Linked DNA regions of Methanothermobacter thermautotrophicus str. Delta H. The protein of the gene in region 2 interacts with the protein of the main gene of each other region in a pairwise test. Links are inferred from orthologs where the notes say so. Each region holds a gene or a part of one and is shown on either strand. Other genes may lie near its edges.

What was found.
Region 1: the proteins of sepS (region 2) and pscS interact in binary tests that used the Methanocaldococcus jannaschii proteins (3 or more experiments, as listed by UniProt). The link is inferred for Methanothermobacter thermautotrophicus str. Delta H from one-to-one orthologs.

What each region holds. Positions count from the first base shown.
Region 1 is NC_000916.1:962,931-975,357, forward strand. Bases 7,247-10,241 are described here. They hold pscS (O-phospho-L-seryl-tRNA:Cys-tRNA synthase), read right to left. Parts: upstream 9,314-10,241; coding sequence 8,180-9,313; downstream 7,247-8,179. Other genes in these bases: MTH_RS05050 (universal stress protein), read left to right, coding at 7,247-7,637; MTH_RS05055 (transcriptional regulator), read left to right, coding at 7,649-8,059; MTH_RS05065 (NTPase), read right to left, coding at 9,300-9,824; MTH_RS05070 (radical SAM protein), read right to left, coding at 9,835-10,241. In the rest of the region: MTH_RS04995 (NusA-like transcription termination signal-binding factor), read left to right, coding at 1-44; MTH_RS05000 (30S ribosomal protein S12), read left to right, coding at 66-491; rpsG (30S ribosomal protein S7), read left to right, coding at 497-1,057; MTH_RS05010 (elongation factor EF-2), read left to right, coding at 1,075-3,267; tuf (translation elongation factor EF-1 subunit alpha), read left to right, coding at 3,381-4,622; rpsJ (30S ribosomal protein S10), read left to right, coding at 4,657-4,965; mtrA (tetrahydromethanopterin S-methyltransferase subunit A), read right to left, coding at 5,314-5,856; MTH_RS05040 (TetR/AcrR family transcriptional regulator), read left to right, coding at 6,000-6,626; MTH_RS05045 (TIGR00288 family NYN domain-containing protein), read left to right, coding at 6,724-7,191; more of MTH_RS05050, read left to right, coding at 7,194-7,246; more of MTH_RS05070, read right to left, coding at 10,242-10,827; MTH_RS05075 (TldD/PmbA family protein), read right to left, coding at 10,849-12,141; MTH_RS05080 (phosphoglycolate phosphatase), read right to left, coding at 12,146-12,427. UniProt on the Methanocaldococcus jannaschii protein: Converts O-phospho-L-seryl-tRNA(Cys) (Sep-tRNA(Cys)) to L-cysteinyl-tRNA(Cys) (Cys-tRNA(Cys)).
Region 2 is NC_000916.1:1,350,028-1,366,006, forward strand. Bases 5,888-8,746 are described here. They hold sepS (O-phosphoserine--tRNA ligase), read right to left. Parts: upstream 8,187-8,746; coding sequence 6,588-8,186; downstream 5,888-6,587. Other genes in these bases: ribB (3,4-dihydroxy-2-butanone-4-phosphate synthase), read right to left, coding at 5,888-6,112; MTH_RS07165 (DUF120 domain-containing protein), read right to left, coding at 6,197-6,565; tfrA (fumarate reductase (CoM/CoB) subunit TfrA), read left to right, coding at 8,394-8,746. Also shown: MTH_RS07135 (LysE family translocator), read right to left, coding at 1-289; MTH_RS09825 (hypothetical protein), read right to left, coding at 302-466; ala (alanine dehydrogenase), read right to left, coding at 556-1,548; Asp-tRNA(Asn)/Glu-tRNA(Gln) amidotransferase subunit GatA, read left to right, coding at 1,779-3,134; MTH_RS07150 (AAA family ATPase), read left to right, coding at 3,148-4,611; MTH_RS07155 (ATPase domain-containing protein), read right to left, coding at 4,686-5,411; more of ribB, read right to left, coding at 5,423-5,887; more of tfrA, read left to right, coding at 8,747-10,052; MTH_RS09430 (hypothetical protein), read right to left, coding at 10,076-10,411; MTH_RS09435 (HAD hydrolase-like protein), read right to left, coding at 10,426-10,770; MTH_RS07185 (amidohydrolase family protein), read right to left, coding at 10,767-12,050; hisG (ATP phosphoribosyltransferase), read left to right, coding at 12,240-13,103; MTH_RS07195 (fumarylacetoacetate hydrolase family protein), read left to right, coding at 13,115-13,888; leuS (leucine--tRNA ligase), read right to left, coding at 14,055-15,979. UniProt on the Methanocaldococcus jannaschii protein: Catalyzes the attachment of O-phosphoserine (Sep) to tRNA(Cys).

The DNA.
Region 1 (12,427 bases), 390 kb from region 2 along the record:
TGGCCAGAAGACAGCATAACATAAGCAATATTATAATAAAATAATCTTTACAGGAGGAATCTTATTTGCCAGGACTTTTCGCAGCAAAGAAACTTAAAAGCAAGAGGCAGAAGTTCAAATGGAAGGACACACACTACAAGAGGAGATCACTGCGCCTCGACGTTAAGGCGGACCCCCTTGAGGGAGCACCCCAGGCCAGGGGCATAGTGATCGAGAAGGTTGGTATAGAGGCAAAACAGCCAAACTCAGCCATAAGGAAATGTGTCAGGGTCCAGCTAATAAAGAACGGAAAACAGATCACCGCCTTCGCACCTGGCGACGGCGCCATTGGTTTTATCGATGAACACGATGAGGTTGTTGTTGAGGGTATAGGTGGACCTTCAGGAAGGTCCATGGGTGACATACCCGGTGTCAGGTGGAAGGTGACAAAGGTCAACAACGTATCCCTGCAGGAAATGGTTAAAGGGAAAATAGAAAAACCTGTGAGGTAATCCCTATGAGTTTAGTTTTTGATAAATGGGAACTGGACGAGGTCAAGGTTGAGGACATGGGCCTCGCCAAGTACATATGCCTTGACAGCATACTCGTCCCCCACACCATGGGAAGACACGTCAAGAGACAGTTCGCAAAGTCAAAGGTCTCCATTGTTGAGAGGCTCATAAACAAGGTCATGAGGACAGAGAGGAATTCAGGTAAAAAGAACAAGGCCTACAAGATAGTGCAGGAAGCCTTTGAAATAATAAACCGGAGGACCAAGGAGAACCCTGTTCAGATCCTTGTTAAGGCAGTTGAAAACACATCCCCAAGGGAGGAGACCACAAGGATCAAGTACGGTGGTATAGGATACCAGGTCGCAGTTGACATCTCACCCCAGAGGAGGGTGGACCTCTCACTCGGATTCATAACCAGGGGCGCCATGCAGGCAGCATTCAAGAACAAGAAGTCCATAGAGGAGTGCCTTGCAAATGAGATAATGCTGGCTGCAGAGTACGACACAAGAAGCTTCGCGATACAGAAGAAGGAAGAGAAAGAAAGGATAGCCAGATCCGCACATTAAACTTACAGGTGGTTTTAGTGAGCAGACGTGCAAAAATGATTAGTAAGATTAAGGAGCTCATGTACCAGCCGGAGTACATCCGTAACATCGGTATAGTGGCCCACATTGACCACGGGAAAACAACACTTTCAGACAACCTCCTGGCTGGTGCAGGGATGATCTCCGCCGAACTGGCCGGGGATCAGCGCTTCCTTGACTTCGACGAACAGGAACAGGCAAGGGGTATCACCATTGACGCTGCAAACGTCTCAATGGTCCACTCCTACGAGGGAAATGAATACCTCATAAACCTCATCGACACACCAGGTCACGTTGACTTCGGGGGGGACGTTACAAGGGCCATGAGGGCCGTGGACGGTGCAGTTGTTGTCGTATGCGCCGTTGAGGGCATAATGCCCCAGACAGAAACCGTGCTAAGGCAGGCCCTCAAGGAAAATGTGAGGCCCGTCCTATTCATCAACAAGGTTGACAGGCTCATAAACGAACTGAAACTGGACGCCAGTGAACTCCAGGAGAGGTTCGTGAAGATCATAGCTAATGCAAACAAACTCATCAAGAACATGGCCCCTGAGGAGTTCAGGGATAAATGGCAGGTTCGTGTTGAGGATGGAAGTGTTGCCTTCGGTTCAGCCTATCACAACTGGGCCATAAACGTCCCGATAATGCAGGAGACAGGCATAAACTTCAACGACATCTACAAGTACTGCACAGAGGACAACCAGAAGGAACTGGCCCAGAAGGTGCCACTGCACCAGGTCCTCCTGGGAATGGTTGTTGAACACCTCCCAAGCCCGGCCGAGTCCCAGGCCTACAGGGTTCCAATAATATGGTCAGGGGACCTTGAAAGTGAAGAGGGACAGGCCATGCTCAAAACAGACCCTGAAGGTCCCCTGGCGGTTATGGTGACCGATGTGAGTATAGACAAACATGCAGGGGAAGTCGCTACCGGAAGGGTCTACGGCGGAGCAATAGAGAAGGGAAGCGAGGTCTTCCTTGTGGGTTCCCACAGCAAGGCACGTGTCCAGCAGGTCGGTGTCTACATGGGACCAGAGAGGGTTAACACCGACAAGGTCCCGGCAGGTAACATCGTGGCCATAACCGGTGCCAAGAATGCAGTTGCAGGTGAAACAATCTGCGACACCGGCAGGAAGATAAAGGCCTTCGAGGGTCTTGAACACATCTCCGAACCTGTGGTTACAGTTGCAGTTGAGGCCAAAAACACCAAGGACCTCCCAAAACTCATAGAGGTGCTCAGACAGGTGGGTAAGGAGGACCCAACCGTAAGGGTTGAGATAAACGAGGAGACCGGTGAACACCTCATCTCAGGTATGGGTGAACTCCACCTCGAGATCATAGCCTACAGGATCAACGAGAAGGGTGTTGAGATAGAGACATCCGAACCAATAGTCGTCTACAGGGAGACCGTTGCAGGTACCGCAGGACCAGTTGAGGGTAAATCACCCAACAAACACAACCGCTTCTACATAGAAATTGAACCGGTTGAAGCATCAGTGATGCAGGCGATACAGGAAGGTAAGATAAAGGAGGGCCGTGTCAAGGGCAAGGAGATGGCCAAGAACTTCATTGAGGCAGGTATGGACAAGGAGGAGGCCAGAAGGGTCTGGGATGTCTATGAAAAGAACCTATTCATCAACATGACCCGTGGTATCCAGTACCTCGATGAGATCAAGGAACTCCTCATGGATGGATTTGAGAGTGCAATGGACAACGGTCCAGTCGCCAAGGAGAAGGTCATGGGGGTTAAAATAAAACTCATGGACGCCAAGATCCACGAGGACGCTGTCCACAGGGGTCCCGCACAGGTACTTCCAGCCATAAGGAAGGGTATCTTCGGTGCCATGATGTCTGCGGAGCCAGTGCTCCTTGAACCCATACAGAAGGTATTCATCAACGTGCCACAGGATTACATGGGAAGCGCAACACGTGAGATACAGAACAGGCGCGGACAGATCGTCAACATGACCCAGGAGGGTGACATGGTAACCGTTGAATCCACTGTACCGGTGGCAGAGATGTTCGGATTCGCAGGTGATATCAGGTCAGCCACCGAGGGACGATGTCTCTGGTCAACAGAGAACGCTGGATTCGAGAGACTTCCAAATGAACTGCAGCACACCATAACAAGGGAGGTAAGGACCAGGAAGGGTCTCAGTCCTGAACCTTACAGGGCAGACCACTACCTGGGTTAACCCCATTAAACTTATATAATTAAAAAGAATATAGGAAATTACCTTAGACAAACAGCATGCCCATTTGCTGGATCTAAAAAATCAGGCTAAACCATCATATATGGAGGTATATTATGGCTAAAGAAAAAGAACACATGAACCTGGCGTTTATTGGACACGTAGACCACGGAAAATCCACACTAGTGGGACACCTGCTCCTGCAGGCCGGAGCAATCGCCGAGCAGCAGTTAGCTGAAGGTGAGGACAAGTTCAGGTTTGTCATGGACAGGCTCTCCGAGGAAAGGGAAAGGGGAGTTACAATCGACCTTGCACACGCCAAATTCGAAACAGACAAGTACGAGTTCACAATCGTGGACTGCCCTGGACACCGTGACTTCGTTAAAAACATGATCACAGGTGCGTCCCAGGCAGACGCAGCAGTCCTTGTTGTCGCAGTTGACGACGGTGTAATGCCTCAGACCAAGGAACACGTGTTCCTATCAAGGACACTTGGTATAAACCAGCTCATAGTCGCAATCAACAAGATGGACCTCGTCAACTACGACGAAGAGAAATTCAACGCCCTCAAGGATGAGGTTGCAGCCCTCATCAAAACCGTGGGTTACAAGCCAAGCGACGTTGAATTCATCCCACTCTCCGCCTTTGAAGGGGACAACATAACATCAAAGAGCGAAAACACCCCATGGTACAAGGGTAAAACACTCGTTGAAGCCCTCGACGACCTTGAAGCACCTGAAAAACCTGTGGACCTTCCACTGAGGATACCTATACAGGACGTCTACTCCATCACAGGTGTCGGTACAGTTCCAGTGGGACGTGTCGAGACCGGTGTCCTCAAGAAGGGTGAAAACGTCATATTCGAACCAGCAGGTGTAAGTGGAGAGGTTAAATCAATCGAAATGCACCACGAAATGATCGAACAGGCAGAACCCGGTGACAACATAGGTTTCAACGTCAGGGGTGTCGGTAAAAACGACATCAGAAGGGGAGACGTTGCAGGACACCTTGACAACCCACCAAAGGTTGCCAAGGAGTTCACAGCACAGATCGTTGTTCTCCAGCACCCTGGTGTCATAACAGTGGGTTACACACCTGTATTCCACTGCCACACAGCACAGGTTGCCTGTACCTTCCTTGAACTGGTGCAGAAAATGAACCCTGCCACAGGTCAGGTGGAAGAGGAAAACCCTGACTTCCTGAAAACAGGTAACGCTGCTGTTGTGAAGGTCAAACCAACCAAGCCACTGGTCATCGAGAAGATAAAGGACATCCCACACATGGGAAGATTCGCCATAAGGGACATGGGACAGACAGTGGCTGCTGGAATGTGCATAGACCTCGTACCAGCAAAATAAACCCACCTCTTCCCTTTTTTACAGGAGGATTTAAATGCACAAAGCAAGGATTAAACTGACAGGGACAGACCCTGAAAAACTGGCATACGTCTGTGACCAGCTCAAGAAGATTGCTGAAAGGACAGGCGTGGACATGTCAGGCCCAATCCCCCTCCCAACAAAGAGGCTCGTGGTTCCAACAAGGAAATCCCCGGATGGTGAGGGAACCGCTACCTGGGAGAAATGGGAGATGAGGATCCACAAGAGGCTTGTGGGTATAGAGGCCGATGAAAGGGCCATGCGTCAGGTCATGAAGGTCAATGTGCCTGACAATGTCAGCATTGAAATTGAACTCAAAAGTTAACTGGGGTGTAAACCCCTCTAACTAAATTCACCACCAAAAACTATATAAATAAGAGTTTATCAATCTCTTTTATCTGATACTGCCGGGATAGCCTAGCCAGGTAAGGCGCGGGACTTGAGATCCCGTGGAGATTCTCTCCGCCTGGGTTCAAATCCCAGTCCCGGCGCTTAAAAAAACTTTTTTCTGAACTGAAATCTAACTGTTCTGCCGGGATAGCCTAGCCAGGTAAGGCGCAAGACTGGAAATCTTGTGGAGCTTTGCTCCTCCTGGGTTCAAATCCCAGTCCCGGCGTGAAAATAGGAGGAAGTGACCGCCTTCTGGTGGCGGTCAGACCCTTAAAAAAAATAATCAGGTGTTTTCTTCTGAATCCCCTTTTCCTATCTCTGGAACCTTTAAAATGAGGGGTTCCTCTTCCATTGCACCGGAGTCATGAACCACACATTCCTGGATCCTTGCAGCTATTGAATCTGGATCCTCAACATCAACCATGTCCACCAGTTCAACCTGTCTCCGGAACCTCTCTATGGCCTCCTCCGGCATGTTCTCAATGTAGGGTATTGCACCGGTTGCACCGATGATCCTCCCTGTTTCCAGGTCTACACCATTGCTGTGGAGGGCCTTCATGGTCTGCCCTGTGATGTGCCCCATTACCTCTGCACCGCATACAACAAGGAAGCGCAGGTTGGGGTTTGCAATAACGTTCCCAACAACCTTCTCTATCCCAAGGTTCTCTGTGTGAAGTGGACCTGAAATTGCAGCACCCGCCTTCACGGGTTCATCTTCCATGTGTGACCCGAGGGTGACAACCGCAACCGGGCTTTCTTCATCACCAACCACATAGTCCCCAACTATGTGTGGCCAGTCTTCAGGTACGGGTTTCTTTTCAACCATAAGAAACACCTCTTTAACCGTCAGTTAATTTTTAACTTTCGGTTAAAATTTAACTTGTAGTTAATGACATATAAATCTTCCGGTGCAAAATGTTTTAAAATACCGGAACAGATATTCATAGAGATACTGAATGGTGAATCCACATGGCCCCATCAAGACGCGAACGTGAACGTGAACGGAGACGTGAACAGATAATAAGGGCGGCAGAGAAGGCATTCTTTGCACGGGGATACGACAGAGTGACCATGGATGAGATAGCCGAGGAGGCAGAGGTCAACAAGGCCCTCCTCTACTACTACTTCAAAAACAAGGAATCCCTCTTCTTCGCAGTGAACCTCTACGGTGTCCGCATACTCCACAGCATGTACAGAAGGTGCCTGGAGCTTGACACGGATGGATACGGTAAGGTCAGGGCCATGGTGGAGGCCCTCTACAGCTTCTCAAAGGAACACCCCGACTACTTCAGGATATACTGCTACAGTGGCACCGAGAGGTTCGAGCTGAGTGAAAGTGAGGATGCGCGGGAGATAGTGGACCTCCGTACCGGAATGTGGAGGCTCATGGTTGAGGCCATAATGGAGGGCATGAATGACGGAAGCATCCGCAGCGACCTCGACCCTGTGGAGCTATCCATATACATCCATACACTGGCCATAAACGCCCTGAACCTTGATTTCACATCCAGGATGGTCCTGGAGGCCAGGAATATCAGCAGGGACAGGTTCTGGGAGGACCTTGAGGTTTTCCTTGAATCCGCCCTCAGGCCCTAATAAAATAACATCTAAACTCTTTCTCAACAGCACCACATAACTATATAAGTTTTTAGATACATAAGGGTATTAAAAGTTAAAGAGAGGAACTGATGAAATGGATAATGACGATAACTTTGTGATAATAAACAACAGCAGAAAAGATAAAAAGAGTCTTGGGCTCCTTGTTGATGGTCCAAACATGCTCAGAAAGGAATTCTGTTCAGATCTTGAATTTGTAAAGAACCTCCTCTTTGACAGGGGAAACCTCAAGGTAGGAAAGGTGCTGCTGAACCAGTACGCCTCAGATAAGCTGATAGAGGCCGTTGTGAACCAGGGCTTCTCACCCATGATAGTTGCGGGTGATGTGGATGTTCAGCTCGCAGTTGAAGCCTTTGAACTCATACACAACCCCAACATCGATGTGGTTGCAATTATGACAAGGAACGCTGACTTCCTCCCCCTCATAAACATAGCCAAGGAGAACGGGAAGGAGACCCTGGTCATAGGTGCAGAGCCAGGTTTCAGTATAGCACTCCAGAACTCAGCAGACGACTCAATAATCCTTGGAAGCGAAGGGGTGTAGAGGTGTACCGGCGAATACTGATACCCACAGACGGCTCAGGGGACGCCAGGAAGGCAACCCGGCACGCATTCCACATAGCAGGGATGAGCGGGGCAGACATACTGGCCATAAGTGTAGTTGACACGTCCTACAGGAAAATCTGGGACGAGGATATCAGCAGACGCCTTGAGGAGATACTGAAAAAACAGGCAGAGAAGGCAATATCCATCCTCAAGGAGGAATTCAGCTCTCAACAGGAGCTGGGCCACATGACAGAAACCCGCCTTGATACGGTTATACTTGAGGGTAACCCCGCAGAGGTGATCCTCGAGGTCATGGAGGACGAGGACGTGGACCTCGTTGTAATGGGCAGCTCAGGCAAACACGGCCTTGACCGCATAATATCCGGAAGCATAACAAGGAAGGTTCTTAAATCAGCCACAAAGCCCATGATGGTCGTTGGTTAACGGTGATTGTAATGATAGGTAAAAGGACACTGGATGATGAGAAACTTGCTGTGATAACCTTTACAGGGCCCTTCAGTAAAACACTGGAGGTCCTTGAAGAGGTTTCAGACTTTGTATCATCAAATGATAAACTTGAGGCCGACGGTGACCCCACAGTGATCTTCTACACAGCACCCCTCAAGGACGAGGGAAGATACGATGTGGGTATACCTGTAAAGGGCGAATCTGAGGGTGACGGGAAGGTGAGGATAGTCACAATCCCGGGCCATACTGTGATATTTACAGAATACTCAGAAGCCCGTGAGGAGGCCTACAGAAAGCTCATAAAATACGTTGAGGAGAACAGGCTGGACGTAATAGGTGCGCCAAGGGAGATCCTCCATGGGGATGTGAGGGAGATCCAGTTCCCTGTGGTCCTCTAAATGTACTCATAAAATTGAGAACAGCCTACTGGAATCCACTGATTTTTCTCCCTTACCCCTCTTTACATGAAAAAGGTAACATTTCTCCTCTCTTTTCAAGAACTGCAGCCAGCGGTCAGCTCACCGGTTCTCCTCGACTATATCCCTGAATGAGTCAACCACGTACTGCACCTGCTCCTCTGTCATGCCATAGATGCTGCACTTGAACCACTTTGTCTGGCCCCTCCTTATTCCAACTATACCCCTCTTCTTAAGTTCCTCATAGAGGAAAAAGCCCTTCCTTGGATGTGAAGCCGCTATCTCATGGAAAACAGGGGTTTCAAACCTCACGAGGTCATGTTCCTTGGGTCTCACACCCAGCTGCTCTATACCCCCGATATCCTCAAGTTCAGAGACAAGGTAGCGTGTCTTCTTAACCTCCCCGTCCCAGCGTGAAACCCTCTCCCTCACATAGGGCAGAGAGGCCATGAGGGTTGCCAGTGGCGCTCCACGTGATGTGCAGCCCAGGAGTTCAAGCTCCTTCTTCTCATGCCTCCCTGACCTCCTGAGCACAGTGTCCTCCCACTCAGATTTCATCCCCAGCACACCTATAGGCCCGGAGGCCGCCATGCTCTTGTGACCGCTCCCAACAACGAAGTCAACCCCAAGTTCCCTGAGGTTAACCGGGAGCCTTCCCATGGAGTAGGCGCAGTTCAGGAGTAATGGGACCCCCAGCTTCCTGCAGACGTCCGCCACGCCACGTGCATCTGTCAGGTTCCCGTAGTTACCATCGACATGGGTCAGCACAGCAAGTTTAACCTCAACCCTGTCGATGGTCTCCTCAAGGACCTCCCTGTAGGCTTCGGGTGTTACCTCATAGCTGGGGTGTCCGGTTGATGGCACCTCAACGATTTCAAGGCCGTTCCTCTCAGCTGCAAGGTGTGTTGTGTAGTGGGCATTTCCATCAACAACAACGGTGTCACCCCTCTCACAGAGTGCATGCATCACCGCAAATTTACCCTCCCTTGCACCATGAACCGTCCTCACCGCATCGGAGCCTGTGAAGTCTGCAAGGTCATCAAGGAAGCAGTTTATCGCGGGCCTTGTGACCTGGTCCAGCCTCCCATCACAGTAGTCACAGACACTGTAACCATCCCCGAATTCATGGAGGGCCTTCCTTGCAGCGGCGGGGAGAACACCGCCACGCTGGAGGGGGTTGAGGTTGAGGTTATCCCTTTCAAGTTTTCTTGTAAGACCATAATCAGCGCATTCCATGATAATCACCAAGTAAGTCAATTATCCTGAGGTAAACCCTGTCCCGTTTTTCAGGATCAACAACAAATACCCTTATGTCCTCCCTCTTTTTTATACTTTGAAGGGTTTTCCTGTGTACCGCTGCAATGAGGAGGACGTCAGAGCTGAGGACCTCGTCTACCGTCCTCCTGAATTCCCGGCTCTTAAGCTCCATGGGGCCGATTTCGTCTATGATTATGCAGTCATCCTCCAGCATGGCCCTCCGGATTGCAGGGACAGCCAGTTCATCCATGACCCCCACATTTACACCGTACCTTCCAATACGGGGGCCCTCTGTTTCAACTGACGCAAGGAGGCCCCTCCTGCCCGATGCTATGTCAACGACCTCAAATCCCCACCTTGAACCACCCACCCTCACCTCAGGTGTTATGATCCCCCCAACCGAAAAGCCCATGCCCTCAAGGTAATCCCTCAGCCTTCCAACCATGGTGCTCTTCCCGCTGCCGGGTCTCCCGGTGATCAGTATCTTCATCAGATTCCCCCTAGATAAGGTTTTCAAGGCCTTCACTCAGGGCCCATCTTCTGGCCTCCTCCAGCTCCTCAATGTAGAGGGGACGGTTGATCTCAGGGTAAGCTGAAGCCCTGTAGAGGGGCCGGTACTGGCCCATTATGTTCATTACAGTGTCTGTTCCCAGGTTCTCTGCGACCCATGATATGATGGGCTTCGTGCAGCACTCCAGGTGCCCTGGAAGCACCAGGTGCCTTATTATCATATCCTCACCTGCTATCATGAGGTGGTTCCTGGATACAACCTCAAAGTAGTTACCGGCACCTGCCAGTCTCTCTGCACATTCACTGTTGCCGAACTTGAAGTCCGTGAGGTAGAGGTCTGCAGCACCCATTATGAGCCTGAGGGATTCCCTGGTCATGTACATGTTACTGTTCCATACGACAGGCACACTGATGGAAACCCTGGATAGAACCCTCAGGATATATGGGAGTGCTGGTGTCGGGTCTCCGCCCACGAAGTTGACGTTTGCTGCCCCCATGCGCCTCCTCTCCTCTATGAGCGCTGCAAGTTCATCCACCTCAATGTGTCTGCCTGCAGAGGGGTTCTGGGATATGTCCCAGTTCTGACAGAAGACACACCTCAGGGTGCAGCCAGAGAAGAATATGGTATGGCTGGGTACAAGGGGGGCCTCCTCCCCGTAGTGCAGGAACTCCGAGGCCACCCGTGGCTCCATGACACCGCAGTGTCCCTGCTCCCTGTGGCGGTTAACCCCGCACCTCCAGGGGCACAGTGAACACTCCCCCAGGATCCTTTCAGCGATTTCGATTTTAAGATCAAGGAAGGACCTTTCACATGCTCCTGAACACTCTATGCCCTTCTCTATCCTTTCATGTTCCCTCCAGAGTTCAGACATCCCTGAGGTTTCATGGAAGGATGCCGGTGTCCTGGCGGCCACCATGAAACTGGCATCCGTCCTACCATCCCTCACAGAGAGGTAGTGGTGAAGTGCATCCTTCAGTGACATGATCATGAATGATAAATGGGGTTACCCTGTGACATGAACATCCTCAACCATGAGGGGCGCGGTTACAAAGCCCCCCACCTGCCTCCTTTCAAGGTCCGTTGATGAGACCTTCATCATGAGCTCAAATATGTTCCCTGAGAGCATTGCCTTCTTAACAGGTGTGAATTCCCCTGAGTCCGCCATGAACGCATTGTTGGCCTCCACCGAGAAATCACCGGATATTGGATTTGCTGTGTGGGCTCCAAGGACATCTGTGACAAAGATCCCCCTGAAGTCGTCCAGTGGCACTGTACTGTCAAATTCAAGTATGAAGTTGGTGGTTGAGACGGCCGGGACCTCCATGTAGCCCCTCAGACCATTACCTGTGCTATCAGCCCGCCCCTTTGATGCTGTGTATATGTTATGCATGTATCCCCTCAGAATTCCATCCTCAACAAGGGCTGTCCTCTGGGAGGGTGTCCCCTCACCATCAAAGGGGGCTGATCCCAGGCCCCCCTCAAGGGTACCGTCATCGTATACTGAGAGGCCCTCACCTGTGACCTGGCTTCCAATCCTATCTGCCAGTACGGACCTCCCCCTCTGGACGTTATCTGCGCTGAATGCGCCTGCGAATGTTCCAAGGAGTCCTGCTGCTGCATGGTAGTCCAGGACTGCGGGGATCCTGCCGCTTTCAATACTCCTGCCCCCCATCGAATCCCTTGCAATCCGGCAGGCCCTTCCAGCTACCCATTCAGGGTTGATGTCAAGTTTGCAGGAGGAGTCTGATTCGTAGGCGGTTGTCTTCATGCCATTCTCCCCGGCTGTCACAGATATGTGGGCTGAGAACCCTGTTGAAGATGATGACTCCTCAACACCCTCCGAGTTTAGGATGAATGTTTCAATCCTGGATGCGGTGAACCCGCCGCTGGTGGGTTTGCATCCCTCCTCCAGGACCCTGTTGATCATTCTACCGGCCATCTCCACGGAGTCCTCAACTTCAAGGTCATCGAAGGACCTGTCATGGATCCCCTTCACCGATGGATATGTGGAGGGTTCAGAGAACCCGAAGTTTTCATCAGGATCTGCAAGCTGGAGGTTCTGGGCCGCCATCCTCACAGCTACGTCCACCCCATCAGGATCCGATGTGTAGGCAAACCCCATTCGCCCCTCCTTCAGGATGCGGATGCCTATCCCTGTCATGGATTCAATTTTCCCGAAGTCTATGAGGTCACGCTGGATCTCAACCTCCAGTGTCTTCTCCCTCTCAATGTAGACCTCAGCCATCTCACCATACCTTAATGCGAGTTTAACCGCCTCTTCACCAATCCCGAACATCAGCTCACCACCCCATGAATCTCCTGACCGCCTCTGCAACCCCTTCTCCATGGGCTGCGGAGGTCACATAATCTGCCATCTCCCGCAGTTCAGGGTCTGCATTTGCAACCGCAACCCTGAATCCAGCAGCCTCAATGAATTCCAGGTCATTTTCACTGTCACCTATGGCCATGACATCCTCCATCTCTATCCCCATGGATTCAAGCAGGATCTCCAGGGATGAACCCTTATTCACTGAGGGGTCTGTCAGGTGTATGGCAAAGCCGGTATCATAGACCTCAACATC
Region 2 (15,979 bases):
CTTCAGAATCCCTGAAACCAAGGATTCCCATCCATATGAGGACTGCTCCACCTGCAGTCCCAAGGATGGCTGGAGCAGGGCCTGATCTGAGGATATAACCCAGGCCCATCAGTATCAGAGTAACAAGGAGAGCCTCTCCGAGGACATGGCCGGCCACAAGGAGGGGTCCGGCCCTGAATCCCCTCCTGATGGAATCTGAAACAGTTACGGTAAGGAGGGGTCCGGGGGCCATGGCCCCGGATAGTCCAATCAGAAATGATGTCAGGGCGAATAGCAGGATACTGATCATGATTCCACGGCTTCAGTTGTATCTGTTCAGTATCCTCATTATCTCTGAGAGGTGGTGGTCTATCTCTTCGATCTCTTCTCTTTTAAGGGACCTTGTCCGGCTAACTATCCTCATCCTCTCGAAGACATGGTCCATCCTTGTGAGGAGTTCATTCATATACGTCCTGGTGGGGTACATGCTATCAGCTCCATATCAATTTCTATCACTCATAGTATAAGGATCCTTCCAGTCATCTGTGATGATTATCGGCGGCAGGGTGCCTCCAGTCATCCCTGAAGATCCACCTCCAGACCCACTTCACCGGCAACGGCCCTCTCATAGATCATCCATGCTGTTGTTATATCCTGAATGGAGAGTCCAGTCGAATCAAATACGGTCACATCAGCGGGTGAAGTTCTACCCTCAATCTTGCCTGTCATAACATCCCCCAGGCTTCCCTGGAGGTCATCCACCCTGAGGATCCCCTCGGTGATGGGCACGTTTATTTCTCCGCTGTGGGTTGCCTGCTCCAGGCTGTCATAGAATACACGGGCATTTTTGAGTATCAGAGGGTCCAGTTCCTGCTTCCCTGGGGCGTCTGCACCCATGGCACATATGTGCGTACCCGGCGACACCCAGTCTGCCATGACCACAGGACTCCTTGATGGAGTGACGGTTACAACGATGTCCATACCCTCAACAGCCTCCCTTGGATCTGTAGCGGCCCTCACGGGGACTTCATATTCCTTTGAAGCCCTTAAGGCAAATTTTTCACGCGTTGACGGTGTCCTGCAGTAGACGCTGACCTCCTCAAGATCCGCCACCCTGCTGATTGCCATGAGCTGGGTCCAGGCCTGCCTTCCGGCACCGATTATCCCGAGCCTTGACGCGTCCCTGGATGCAAGGTACTTCACCGATACACCGCCAGCGGCACCCGTTCTCATATCGGTTATATGGGTTCCATCCATGAGTGCAATGGGGAACCCTGTTTCAGGGTCCACAAGCTCTATGACAGCCATTACCGTTGGCAGGGAATGCCTATCAGGGTTTGAGGGGTGCACATTGACGCACTTAACACCGGCCATCTCAAGCTCCTCAAGGTAGGATGGCATGACACGGAGGTCTCCATTGTATCTCCTGAAGAACAGGTACATCTTAGGGGGCATCTGAACCCTCCCAAGGGCCTCCTGGACAAAGGCACCCTCAACCGCCTTCAGGCAGTCGTCCATGTTAAGAAGGCCTTCAACATCACTCCTGGTTAGCACAACTGTTTTTTCCATGCATCCACCGTCCCCATTTAATAACAATCAGGGTCAATCTACCAATCTTTAAATATTGAACATCTCACATTTATTAGTGTTGGAAATGAAATTAAAACCACGGATGAGTACTGTCATGGCTGTCCCGGCGGTCCATGGACCGGAAACTCCACCCTCGAGGCAGTCATGGCAGCTATTAAGGTTGATCAGACTTATATCTCACTTCAACTTGAAATATAAGGGTGTTAAAGATGGAAACTGTTGATAAGGTTGATATGATTAAGAATCATGGCCTGACCGCATCAGAAAATCTTGAAAAATTTCTTAAGAGGATTGAGGCAAAAAACGATGACATCAACGCCTTCCTGGAGGTTAGGGGTGAAGAGGCGATTAAGAGGGCTGAGGAGATAGACGCCAGGATAGCCTCCGGCAAGGAGACAGGGAAACTGGCGGGCCTGGTGATAGGAGTTAAAAGCAACATCAACGTGGAGGACTTCAACGTATCAGCAGCTTCAAAGACCCTCGAAAATTACACTGGAAGCTACGATGCAACTGTTATAAGGCGCATAAAGGAAGAAGACGGTATAATAATTGGCATGACCAACATGGACGAATTCGCTGCCGGGAGTTCAACCGAGACATCATTCTTTGGCCCAACAGACAATCCAGCAGCCCCCGGGAGGATCCCGGGAGGTTCAAGCGGCGGGAGCGCTGCTGCAGTGGCTGCTGGTATGTGTGACCTGGCACTGGGATCAGATACAGGGGGTTCAATAAGGAATCCAGCATCGCACTGCGGTGTAATGGGCTTCAAACCAACCTATGGGGCAGTATCCAGGCAGGGCCTCCTGGACCTTGCCATGAGCTTTGACCAGATAGGACCCCTGGCAGCAGATGTATCCGGGATCTCACTTGCACTGGATGTCATCTCAGGTTATGACCCGGCAGACCCCACAACCCTGGACAGTTCACCGGACCTTGAGGTGGAGAGGGAACTGAAGGGCCTCAGGGTCGGTGTTGTGAGGGAGTTCCTTGAGGTCACAGATGAGGCAATAGATGAGGTTATTCAGGGGAAACTCGGAGCCATGGAGGATGAGGGCGCCGAGATAGTTGAACTGGATTTTGGATACATAGACCTCTGTCTCCCCACCTACTACCTCATAAACTACGTTGAATTCTTTTCAGCCACCAGGAAGTATGACGGCAGAAAGTACGGTCACAGGATAGAGGATGTCTGCGGTTCGGAGGTCCTCAGGAGGATACATATGGGTTCCTACATCAGTCAGAAGGAACTATCTGGAAAATACTACAAGAGGGCCCTCCAGGCAAGATCCCTCATAAGGAGGGAGATAACAGGGCTTCTCAGCCATGTGGACATAATAGCGGGGCCAACGGTTCCAAAGCTACCCCACACACTGGGTGAGGAGCTTGAACCAATGGAGATGTACGCCTACGATGTCCTCACGGTCATAGCTAACCTTGCAGGTATACCCGCTGCAAGCATACCTGCAGGGGATGTGGGCGGAGTCCCTGTTGGCCTGCAGCTCCAGGCAAAGCCAGGAGATGATGGCATGATAGTATCGGCCATGAGGGAGATTGCTTCACTGTAAGAGAGTGTCCCCCATGAGGATTGGACTCGTCTGTATCAGGGGATCGGTCCCTGCCTTTGAGAACTTTGGATTTCTCCCCACCGATATAGTTGGAAGCAATGGTCTTGTAAACGGTTCAAGGGCCCACAGGGTCCTGGACGGGATCATAATACCAGGGGGAAGTATCGTTGAGTCAGGAAGCCTTTCACCTGAACTTGCATTTGAGATAAGAAGGATGGCATCGGACGGAAAATTTGTCCTGGGTATATGCTCAGGATTCCAGGCCCTGGCAGAGAGGACCGATATAGGGAGAAAATCGCCATGCCCTGTTTACAGGGAGGGTCTCGGGCTCCTCAACGTAACATTCCACCCCATGATAAGCAACGACAGGGTGGAGGCCACCATAACCGGCGAGTCCTTCCTGACCTCAGGGATGTCAGGTGAGAGGATAACTGGCTTCCACTGCCATACCTACGGTGAGATACGTGGTGATGCACCTGAGATAATGAAGTCCCGCATAGTCAGGGCAGACTATCATGAAAGGCCAGGGGAGATCCTATCAGGGGTCTGCAGTGATGATGGTAACGTGGCAGGGACCATGGTCCACGGATGCCTCGATGAGAACCAGACCCTTGTCAGTAACATCCTCAAATTCCTTGATGCGGATGAAACTGCAAGGGAGAGGATACTTGAAGCCAACAGGAAACTGCGGGAAGCTCTGAGATCTGAGCTCGGGATATCAACGGGGATACGTGTTATGGATAGGGGCGGGACGAGGGGCACCCCACCAGCCATAATGATAGCATCCACGGGTTCAGACTCCGGCAAAACATTCATATTAACGGGCCTTGCAGGCGCCCTGAGGAGGAGGGGCCTCAGGGTGGGCGTTATCAAGGTGGGACCCGATGTCAGGGACATAGTCCCGGCCCTCTACCTCATAAAGGAGCCCATGGAGGAGCACTCATCCATAAGGATAGGGCGCCTGGGCTGGATGGAGCTCAGGGATGTCCTTGAATCTGTGAGGGGAAGATACGACATAATACTCATCGAGGGCGTTATGAGCATCCTCACAGGTCTCCTGAACGATATAACACCCTACTCCGGGGCTGAGATTGCCCTGGCAGCAGGTATCCCCCTGATTATGGTGGCAGGTTGCAGCAAGGGGGGTATAGAGTCTGCGGTGGTTGATCTTGACGCCCACATATCGGTACTTGAGGGACTGGGCCTTGAGGTCTCCTGCGGAATACTCAACAGGGTCTATGATATGGATATATTTGAGAGGGCATCAGGCGGAAGGTACCTTGCCATTCCGAGGGTGGAGATGAGTGAGAGGGGCGGCACACCCGAGGTTGAGATAAAACTTGAGGACTTCTGCCTGAAGGCCATGGAGACCGTGGAGGAGCACCTTGATGTTGATACCCTCATCAGCTTCGCAAAAAAACCAGAATTCAGGGGTTATATGGGCCCTGAAGAAATCAAAAAGGTATTCAGTCCCTGAATCCCCGTCTTTGGGATCCCAGCCATCAGGGGCTGGATCCCCTATTTCCGGGAATTAAACCATCAGGTCAGGTTTTAGATTCCCATATCCTCTTCAGGGATCTCCTCACCCTCAGTTATGGTTATACCCTCCTCGCCACCGATCTCATATGTGAGGAACTGGAGGGGTGTTTTGGTGCTTCTCATCTTGACTATGTCCATTATCCGCTCCCTGCGACCGGTGTAGGGGTTCTCCCTTCTACCAAGTTTTATGGCGCCGTATACCGAGAAGAGAGCAAGTTCATTGAACTCCTTGGAGGTTGCACTGTCCAGTATTATGACGGATGTTATACCCCGCTGTTTGAGCTCATATACGAGGAGATCAAACTGGTTCCTGAATTCATAGGCTGTGAGTTTGGCTGTGTAGCCACCCAGACTGTCTATGACAACCACCTCGGCCTCGGGGGGTATGTCATGTATTATCTTGGTGAAGTTGCCCTTCATGGGGTCCATGTCCATGCTTAGCTCTGCCTCGGTTATCCTCGCCCTTATACCTGTAAGTTCTATGAAGTTGAGGAGTCCCTTCTCCTCCAGCTCCTGGGTGTTCCAGCCGAAGGAGTTTGCCTGTATGTGGAGGTCATTGGCGTCCTCCTCTGCTGTTATGTAGACGGTGTTGTAACCCTCCATGCAGCTGCTTATGGCAAACCGCAGCCCGAAGATGGTCTTACCACACCCGGGCTCCCCTGTTATCAGAACAGATCTCCCCATGGGAAACCGCCTATGATCATCAAGTCCATTGATCCCTATCTTCAGCCTCTCCATTATGAACACCTCTATGATCTGAACTCCATGTATGATTCAATAAGTTCTGCACCGCTCATGAAAATAAGGTCATGTTCCCTGGCGTATTTCATGGCGTCCTCTGTTGAAAGAGAGTTACCTGTCCTGTCATCCATCATCTCACAGCAGACAGCAACACCGGTAAGTCCGGCCATTTCCATGAGGGCTATGCTCATCTCGGTGTGACCCCCCCTCCTGAGTACATGGCCATCAGCGGCCCTGAGGAGGGTGACATGACCGGGGGACCTGAAGAGGTCGCCGAAGCTCTCATGTCTATCATCCCTGCAGATCCCTGCAAGTTCACCTATGGTGAGGGCACGGTCATTGTCGGTTATACCGGTGAAGGTCTTCCTGTGATTCACGGTTATGGAGAAGGCGGACTTCTCATCGTAGGGTATGTCATGGGGGGATAGTTTTCCCAGGACCGGGTACCTCCCTGACGCCTCCTCCATTATATCGGTCATGTAGGGTATTCCAAGCTTCTCTGAGTTTTCCCAGGAGACAGGCACACATATGAGTCCCCCGGCGTCGTTCCTCATGATCCTTATATGCTCCGGTTTTATCTTCTCAGCAGCAACGATCATGTCTGTTTCTCTTTCACGGTTATCTGCATCAAATACAAGGACTATTTCTCCCCTTCTAAGTGCTTTAAGGGCTTCCTGAATCATGATCACAATCTCCATTGATAATCCTGATGTATATTTTATCCTGAGATTTAATCGGCGGCTATGCTGAGCTATTATCTATTCATTCCAGCCTGATGTCTGTTATTCCTGAATTTCACTGGTGTCTATATCCAGGCTAACGGTATCTCCATCCCTTAATTTAAGGGTTTTTCTGAGGTTCACAGGGGCCACAAATTCAAGACACCCCTGCCGGTGATGGGTCTTAAGGGGGAAGAGTATGGCCCCCTCAACCACCCCGTTGAGCAGGGCCTTAACGTAGAGGACATCACCGAAGCCACCGCCTCCCTGTATCACAGGGGCCCCCTCCCTTATCCTCTCCACAATTTCAGGGTCACCGACCTCTATGTTGAGGGTGCCGGGGAAGGGATCGAAGCCCAGTTTTTCCCTGAACTGGTCCCGGTATACGCTACGGGTTATGAAGTAGGCCCCCTCACCGAAACCTGATTTCACCTTTCCTCTGATAATCAGAGGTTCACCCCCTTAACCTGCACCTTATTGTTGAGAACAGCGGTCCCCTCAGGTCGATCTCCCGGTTTTTACCGGTTATGTACCTCATGGCGGTGTCCTCAAGGGTGAGGTTCAGGTCAGAGAGGGATCTTGCTATTGTGCTCCTCACCTCAACCTCCTCGGCGCCACTTACAACCATCTCCTCTATGCGGTAGGCTGCCTCGGCTGCAAGGGCCTCCATGTAGGTTATACCGGTGTTCAGGCCCTCCTTCCTGGCCCTGGTGATGAGTTCGCTGTCGAGCTCGGTTCCAGGTGGCACACCCAGGATGTTCCCATCATGTATGTAAACGGTGTTCCATACTGCGGGTCCCAGCAGCCGTGTGTTCTCCTCCACCTCAAGGGCACTCACCTCTATCCTCCGCCCAAGGAATTCCCCACTGTAGACCTCGAAGCTGCAGGGGGACGGGGCGTCTGCATGGGCCCTCCAGGTTTTGACTATCTTCTCCATGAGCATACGGCCATCTGAGGTTACAGGGTGGAGGTTTATCCTGAGCATCTCGGCGATGTCCCTGTCAGACAGTCGCCATTCACCGTATATCTGGGGGTAGACCATTTCACGCACGTCGCTTGCCTGGTTGAGGATCATGGCAACCCTTTCAACCCCCACCCCAAGGTTCATGACCTCCTGGTCTATCCCGTACATGGAAAGGGCTATCGGTGAATAGAGGCCGAATGTTGCCACCTCAACCCACTCCTTAAGGAGAGGGTGGTAGGCGTAGACCTCTGTCTGGGTGCCGGGTATGTAGTACTTGGACTTCTTCTCATCTGGGCGGAACCTGAACCTTGAAAATCCCAGGTGCTCGAGGAGCCCCTCTGCAACGGCCTTCCCCACATCAAGGGGGACCTCATGGTCAACCACCACACAGGAGGCGGAGTGATAGGTCATCAGGTGACTGGAGTCCTCCTTCTGCTCCCTCCGGAAGCAGCGGTCGATGGAGAAAAGCTTTAGTGGCATCCTGTACCTGTCGTGGATGTTCTGGAGTGATATGAACCATCCTGATGTCATGTGGGACCTGAGGGTGGTTCTCCCTGAGACTGGTTTGAGGTCCCTTATCTCAGGGAAGACCCTCTCAAGGACCCTCAGACCGTCGTGGCTCTCAACTTCAAGGGCATTGGATACCTCGAGGACGAGGTCGTCCCCTGAAAGATCCCCCTTCTTGTATGACCTGAAGACCTCCTTCAGGTTTTCTAGCTTCTCATCAGACACATCTATGCCCATATCCTCTATCATCTGGATCCTCCCGGTCCCGAGTCCGATATCGGGTCTTGGGAGACCCCCGAGGTAGAAGCACCTGTCCAGGACTGCAGGGGCCTCGGGCCCGAACTGGCGGTATATGTGCTCCTCGTCTATGAGGAGAGGGTTCACCATTTCACTGAATCCAAGGCGCAGGTAGGCCTCCCTTATCATCCAGATGGTATCATAGAGTACGTGCGATTTTCCGGTTTCGAATCGGAGGCGTGGATACTGCATGTCATGGTGGGGTTTCCTTAGACTCTTCCCACTTTCAAGCCATGCCCTTTCAAAGTCCCTCCTTGAAAGCTTCACTATATCCTTTCTTTTCAAACAGAACCCCCAGTGATCATTATCGAATAAATCAGGCGACTGATCCTGATTGAAGGCTTAAATCCATACATCACCCTCAGATTAGAACGTCCGTAGAGGACCGGGTGATGGTTCATCACCTGAGCTTGACTTTATTCTCGGTTATGGTTCATCACCTTAACTATTGACTGCCAAACCTTATAATAATGAATGCTAAAAATATTGTCCATGGAAAGTCAGGTCTATGAATGTGATGTTCTGATAATAGGCTCAGGTGGAGCTGGCTGCAGGGCAGCCATAGAAGTTTCTGAACACAATCTCACGCCATTAATAGTTTCAAAGGGATTATCATTTAAATCAGGGTGCACTGGAATGGCTGAAGGAGGATACAACGCTGCATTTGCATGTGTTGACCCCGAGGACAGTCCGGATGTGCACTTCGAGGACACCATGAGGGGTGGGGGATTCCTCAATGACCCCCAGCTTGTCCGCATACTTGTGGATGAGGCACCCGACAGGTTGAGGGACCTTGAAACATATGGAGCCCTCTTTGACAGACAGGAATCCGGGCTGCTTGACCAGAGGCCCTTTGGGGGGCAGACCTACAGGAGGACATGCTACCAGGGGGACCGCACCGGCCATGAGATGATAACAGCCCTCAAGGAGGAGGTCATACGACGGGATATAGAGACAGTTGAGGAGATCATGATAACATCCCTCCTTGTGGAGGAGGACCGTGTACTGGGAGCCATGGGTGTGTCCATAAGGGACTCAAGCACTGTGGCCTTCAGGGCGTCTTCAACCATCCTGGCAGCCGGTGGGGCCGGTCACATCTACCCCGTTACCTCCAACACCATCCAGAAGGGCGGTGATGGATTTTCAGTGGCATGGAAGGCAGGGGCTGACCTCATAGACATGGAACAGGTCCAGTTCCACCCCACGGGCATGGTCTACCCCGAGTCAAGGAGAGGGGTCCTTGTGACGGAGGCCGTGAGGGGTGAGGGCGGAATACTCCTCAACAGTGAGGGGGAGAGGTTCATGAAGAGATACGACCCCCGCGGCGAACTGGCAACAAGGGATGTTGTTGCAAGGGCAATCTACACCGAGATCATGGAGGGGAGGGGCACCGGGAATGGTGGAGTCTACCTTGATGTCAGCCACCTGCCCGATGAGGTCATAGAGGAGAAGCTTGAGACCATGCTCCTCCAGTTCCAGGATGTTGGTATTGATATAAGGTCCGAGCCAATGGAGGTGGCACCCACAGCACACCACTTCATGGGAGGCGTCAGGATAGATGAGTGGGGCAGGACAAACCTCAGGAACCTCTTTGCAGCCGGTGAGGTTACCGGTGGTGTCCATGGAGCCAACAGACTGGGCGGCAATGCACTGGCGGATACCCAGGTATTCGGAAGGAGGGCCGGGATAGCAGCTGCAAGGAACGCCATCAAATCAGCCCCGGCGTCTATCAAGTCTACTGTTGAGGAGGAGGAATACCGTATAAAGTCAATGGTGGCCGAAGGATCACACAGCCCATCCGAGATAAGGGACAGGCTTCATGAGGCCATGTGGAACGGTGTTGCCATAGTAAGGAGCCGTGAATCCCTTGAATCAGCCAGAGCAGTTATCCAGGACCTCACGACGATGATGGGGGATCTGAATGTCCCTGAGACGTCTGGCTTTAACACCTACCTCATCGAGGCCCTCGAACTTGAAAATATGCTTGTAACCTCATCAATGGTGGTGGAATCAGCCCTGATAAGGGAGGAGAGCAGGGGATCCCATTACAGGAAGGATTTCCCTGAAACCAGACCTGAATGGCTTAAGAGCATAGTCCTCAACAGGAACAGAAGACCCGGCTTCATAGAGAGGGGCCTTAAATCAGCCTAGGTCCACCTTAAACATAGGTCAGCTCATATGATCTGCTGCCGATGATCACCTGCCATGATCTTCAGCACGGTATCCCGGAGTTCAGGTTTTCTGTAATCAGGGAATACATGGCGGGCCCCTGCCGCCATCAGGGCCCGATCACTGTACCTTCCTGCTGATATGCCGATGTTAACAGCCCCAACATGGTCACCAGCCCTCATGTCATGGGGAGTGTCTCCGAAGAGCACGGTACTCCCGGTTGCACCGATCCTGAGACCCCTTCTAACCGCAATCTCTGTTAGCTTATTCCTGTCAGGACTGTCACTACCAAACCCGCCGAAGGAAAAGTAACCTGCAATACCTGCCCTTTCGAGCTTCATGAATGCTATTTCCCTCAGTTGCCTGTAACAAGGCCCATAGGTACATCCATGGATTTAAGGAAACTCAGGAACTCCTCCACGCCATCTATGAGTTCTATATTCTCTTCATTTATGTTATGTTTCACGTATTCTCTGAGTTCCCGGAGGAATCTGGGCAGCTGACCCTCTATCTCTTCACCTTCAAGGCCCCTGAGGAGGAGGACCTCCTCTGCTATCACAGGGTCTGTCTTTCCATGGTAGTCTATGAGCTCCACGCCGGCATCAACACCATAGACCTCCCTGAAGGCGTGCCTGAAGGCATTCTCATGGGCGGAAGAGCGGTGTATCAGGGTCTTATCAACATCAAAGAGGGCCATCATCCTGTTAGCTCCGCGGCAGCTGCTTCTGCGAGTTCCATCACGTATTTCTCCTCCAGGACCTCCAGTTCTCCATCCCTCAGGAGAATCCTCCCATCACATATGACGGTGTCCACATCGGCCCCTGAGGCAGAATATACCGTGTGTGACGGAGGGTTTCTCCAGGGAGTCAGGTGGGGCCTCCTGGTATTAAGTATGACGATGTCAGCGAGCTTACCAGGCGCTATAAGACCGGCGTCGATTCCAAGGGCCCTGGCACCGTTGAGTGTGGCCATACTGAACACATCCATGGCTGGAAGCGCTGTAGGGTCTTCAAGGTTCACCTTCTGGAGCAGTGAGGCTGTTTTCATCTCCTGGAACATGTCAAGGTTGTTGTTTGATGCGGCGCCATCGGTTCCCAGTGAAACGTTAACACCCCTCTGGAGGAGCCGGGCGACCGGGGATACTCCCGATGCAAGTTTCATGTTACTTGAGGGGTTGTGTGAGACCTTCACATCTCTCTCTGCAAGTACATCAATCTCCCAGTCCTTCAGCCACACGCAGTGGGCAGCCACGGTCCGTGGGCCCAGCACCCCAACCTCATCAAGGTACTCCACAGGGGTCATTCCATGGGACCTAGAGACTTCACTGACCTCATTCTCTGTCTCTGAGACATGTATATGTATCATGAGATCATTTTTATCGGCCAGGGCAGCTGTCTCTTTAAGGAGTTCCTCTGAGCACGTGTAGGGGCTGTGAGGGCCAAGCGCAACCCTTATGCGGTCATCTGCCATCCCATGGCATTCCTTTATTATCCTGCGGCTCTCCCTCAGTTCGGCCGTCATCTTTTCAGTGTCTCCCAGGTCTATCATACCGTGGCTTATGACGCACCTGAGGCCTGCCTCCTCCACGGCACGTGCAACGTGGTCCATGTAGAAGTACATGTCGTTGAAGGAGGTTGTACCTGATCTTATCATCTCGATGCATCCCAGCAGGGCTCCGGCGTAGCAGTAATCCCCGTTGAGCCGGGCCTCGGCAGGCCATATGTGATCGTTCAGCCACCTGTCAAGGGGTAGGTCATCTGCAATCCCCCTGAAGAGTGTCATTGAGAGGTGAGTGTGGGTGTTCACAAGTCCAGGAATCAGGAGCTTGCCTGTTCCGTCAATAACGGTGTCAGCATCCCCCGGGCTGAGGGTGTTCGAGACATCAGCTATCCTGTTATCCTCAATGAGGACGGATCCCCGCCGGATTCCCCCTGCATCAAGGATCTCTGGACCGGTTATCAGTATGCTTTCATTATCCATGGAACCACCTTATAACTTATAAGTTCTAACTTATAATCGGTCAGGGACCGGACTCCAAACCTATTATATAGGTTTCCTGAAAGAGATATAAGTTAATCTCCAGTGAAGAATGATAGATCCTGCAGATGAACGGATAAACCCTGCAGGAGCTTAATGTAAAATAAATTTAACCAGTCATCGAGGGATTTAATGAAGATAAGAATAGCGGTTCCCTCCAAGGGAAGGATAAGCGAGCCTGCAATAAGGTTACTTGAAAATGCAGGTGTCGGCCTTAAGGACACTGTTAACAGGAAATTATTCTCAAAGACACAGCACCCCCAGATTGAGGTAATGTTCAGCAGAGCAGCGGATATACCGGAATTCGTTGCCGACGGTGCCGCTGACCTGGGGATCACCGGCTATGACCTCATAGTTGAAAGGGGAAGTGACGTTGAAATCCTGGAGGACCTCAAATACGGGAGGGCCAGCCTGGTTCTTGCAGCCCCTGAGGACTCCACCATCAGGGGCCCGGAGGACATACCTCGGGGTGCAGTTATAGCCACAGAGTTCCCGGGGATAACAGAGAACTATCTCAGGGAGCATGGTATAGATGCGGAGGTTGTTGAACTCACAGGATCAACAGAGATAGCGCCCTTCATTGGAGTCGCTGACCTCATAACAGACCTCAGCAGCACAGGGACAACCCTCAGGATGAACCACCTCCGGGTAATCGACACCATCCTCGAAAGTTCGGTTAAGCTCATAGCAAACAGGGAAAGCTACGCCACCAAATCAGGGATAATAGAGGAACTCAGAACAGGGATACGTGGAGTCATAGATGCCGAGGGGAAGAGACTGGTGATGCTTAACATCGACCGCAAAAACCTTGACAGGGTCAGGGCCCTGATGCCCGGGATGACAGGTCCCACGGTCTCAGAGGTGCTCTCAGATAACGGGGTTGTGGCAGTACACGCAGTGGTGGATGAAAAGGAGGTCTTCAACCTCATAAACAGGCTCAAGGCGGTGGGGGCAAGGGATATACTTGTTGTGCCCATTGAGAGGATAATACCCTGAGGGTGATTGAATTGAAATTCCTGAGGTTCATGAAGGATGGAAGGCTCCTTCACGGGTTCACAGAGAACAGAAGGATATTGGAGATCCGGGAGGAGGAATACCTCTCAGATAACCCTGAGGTCATTGCTGAACATTCACTGGATGATGTGAGGATACTACCACCGGTATCCCCATCCAAGGTAGTCTGTGTGGGCCTCAACTACAGGGACCATGCCGCTGAACTTGGAATGGACATCCCGGATGAACCGATCATCTTCCTTAAACCGCCGACAACCGTGATAGGTTCTGGGGACACAGTGATATATCCTGAGATGTCCTCAGAAGTTGACTATGAGGTTGAACTTGCAGCCGTCGTATCAGAGAGGGCCCGGAGGGTTGACTCCTCGGCGGCATCTGAGTTCATAGCAGGCTACACTGTCCTCAATGATGTAACTGCAAGGGACCTGCAGAGGAGGGACGGTCAGTGGACACGTGCAAAGAGTTTTGACACCTTCTGCCCGATAGGGCCTGTAATAGAGACTGATGTAACTCCGGATAATCTTGATATATCCCTGAAACTCAATGGAGAGGTCAGACAGTCCTCAAACACGTCCAACATGATATTCACGGTCCACGAGCTCCTCGAGTTCATATCCCATGTCATGACACTGGAGCCAGGGGACGTCATAGCAACTGGCACACCTCCCGGCGTGGGCCAGATGGTACCTGGGGACACCGTGAGGGCCACCGTTGAGGGTGTGGGGACCCTTGTGAACCGGGTTGAAAGGTCTGTGTGGATGGATTGAGGATTTTATCGACCATTGAGAAAGGATTCTTTTTTCATAATTTTTCAGAGAAAAGAGAGATGGGTCTGGATATTCTTTTGAGGAATTCTCATTTTTTCATATGTTTGCAGAGAAAAGAGAAAAAATGGGTCTGGATTTATACTCTAGGAAAAGAGCTGTCTGAGGATCATTCAAGGTATATGGCTGGCTTCAGGGGAACGGCATTCACAGCCTTGTTTTCAGGGTCATAGTCTGGTTTGCTGTGTATCACAACCCTGGCTCCAACCTCTGATTCAATGTAATCAGATGCATCCATGAGTACGCTGTACTCGTCTATCACCGTAACCTCTGATTTACCAAGGTCCCTGATGATCCTCCTTACAAATTCAGCAACCTCCTTCATGTTATCATGGATGCCCTCAGCTGAAACCCTTCCCATTATGGAGCCCATATCTAGTTTTCCTACCTCTGCTGCGACCCTTAGCACATCCCATTTCCATTTTGGTGAGGTGTATATGTGGACCCTCTCCGGGGTGGATCCAAGGATCTTCATGATTTCCTGAATGTCTCTAACGGTATTCTGGACCATCTCCTCTGCAACCTGCACATCCCTGCTCTCTGCATCATCTGAGAAGTCAGGCCATGGAGCTTCTGCTACAAAACCCTCACCACCATACCTCTCCCACATCTCCTCAGCAGTGTAGGGTATGAATGGAGCCATGAGCCTTATCCAGGCGTGCAGAACGTTTGCAAGGACAGATTTAACCTCATCATCAACTCTACCCTCAACACGCTTAAGGTAGTGGTCAACATCCTTTTTAAGGAGATAGAGTGCCTCCTGAACTGCCTTTCTTGTCTGGAATGATTCAAGGGCCCTTGTGGCTTCACGTATCCTCTGGTTCAGCTGACCCATCATCCACCTTCCAATGAAGCTTTCAGGTTCAGCTGGAGTAACCTCACTGAGGACTGGCCTACCATCCAGGATACCTGAGACCCTCTCTCCGAATTCCCTGAACCATTCAATCCTCCTGCGGGTCCCGATGACCTCACTCTCCCTCCAGTCAAAGTCCTGCCATGGCTCTGCTGAGGACATGAGGAAGAGCCGCACCACGTCTGCACCGTGCTTCTCGATGGCATCCCTCAGGAGTATGACGTTGCCCTTGGAGGATGACATCTTGTTGCCCTCAAGAAGGCCCATACCAAAGACCACAGCCCCCCGGGGCCACCCTGACTCAGGGAATATGGCTGAGTGGTGGAATATATGGAATGTCAGGTGATTGCCTATGAGGTCCTTTGCAGAGAGCCTCCAGTCAAGGGGGTACCAGTACCGGAATTCCTCCCTGAGATCCTCAAAGGTTCCTGAATCATCTAGGAATATGGCATCAAAGAACTCATCGTCCATCTCCCCGGCATCCATCTCCCTGAGGCGGTGTGCGATGGTGTAATATGCCATGTAGATTGTTGAGTCTGTGAGGGGTTCGATGATCCACCTCTCATCCCAGGGCAGCCTTGTTCCAAGGCCTATCCTCCTTGAACATGCCCAGTCATTGAGCCAGTCGATGTAGTATTCAAAGTTGGCCCGGACCTCCTCGGGTATTATCTTCATGCCATCGAGGCACCTGTGGGCGAGGTCCTTCCAGGCGTCATCAGAGTACTTCATGAACCACTGGTCCTCCATGACCCTCACAACGCACCTGCCACCGCAGCGGCATATAACAGGTCGCTCAGCGAATTCATACATCTCATCTGCAAGGCCCTGGTCCTTCAGTTCATCAGCGATGACCTCACGGGCCTCAGAGACCTTCATACCACCATAGACAGGGATGTGGCTGCTCATAACACCCCTCGCATGCTCGATCTTGTATAGCTCCCCGGTGGCATCCTCAAGGCGGGGGTCCTCCTGGTTTCTGACACCAAATTTCTCTATAACCTCGGCCGCCGGGAACTCACCGTAGCCATCCACTGCTATGACATTCACGGGCTCAATATCAGCAACCACATCCTCAAGACCGTACCTTTCAAGGAGTTCATGGTCTGTCCTGAGGTCCTCAAGGGCTATGAAGTCTGCAGGGGCATGTGCAGGGACAGAGAACACAACACCTGTGGCATATT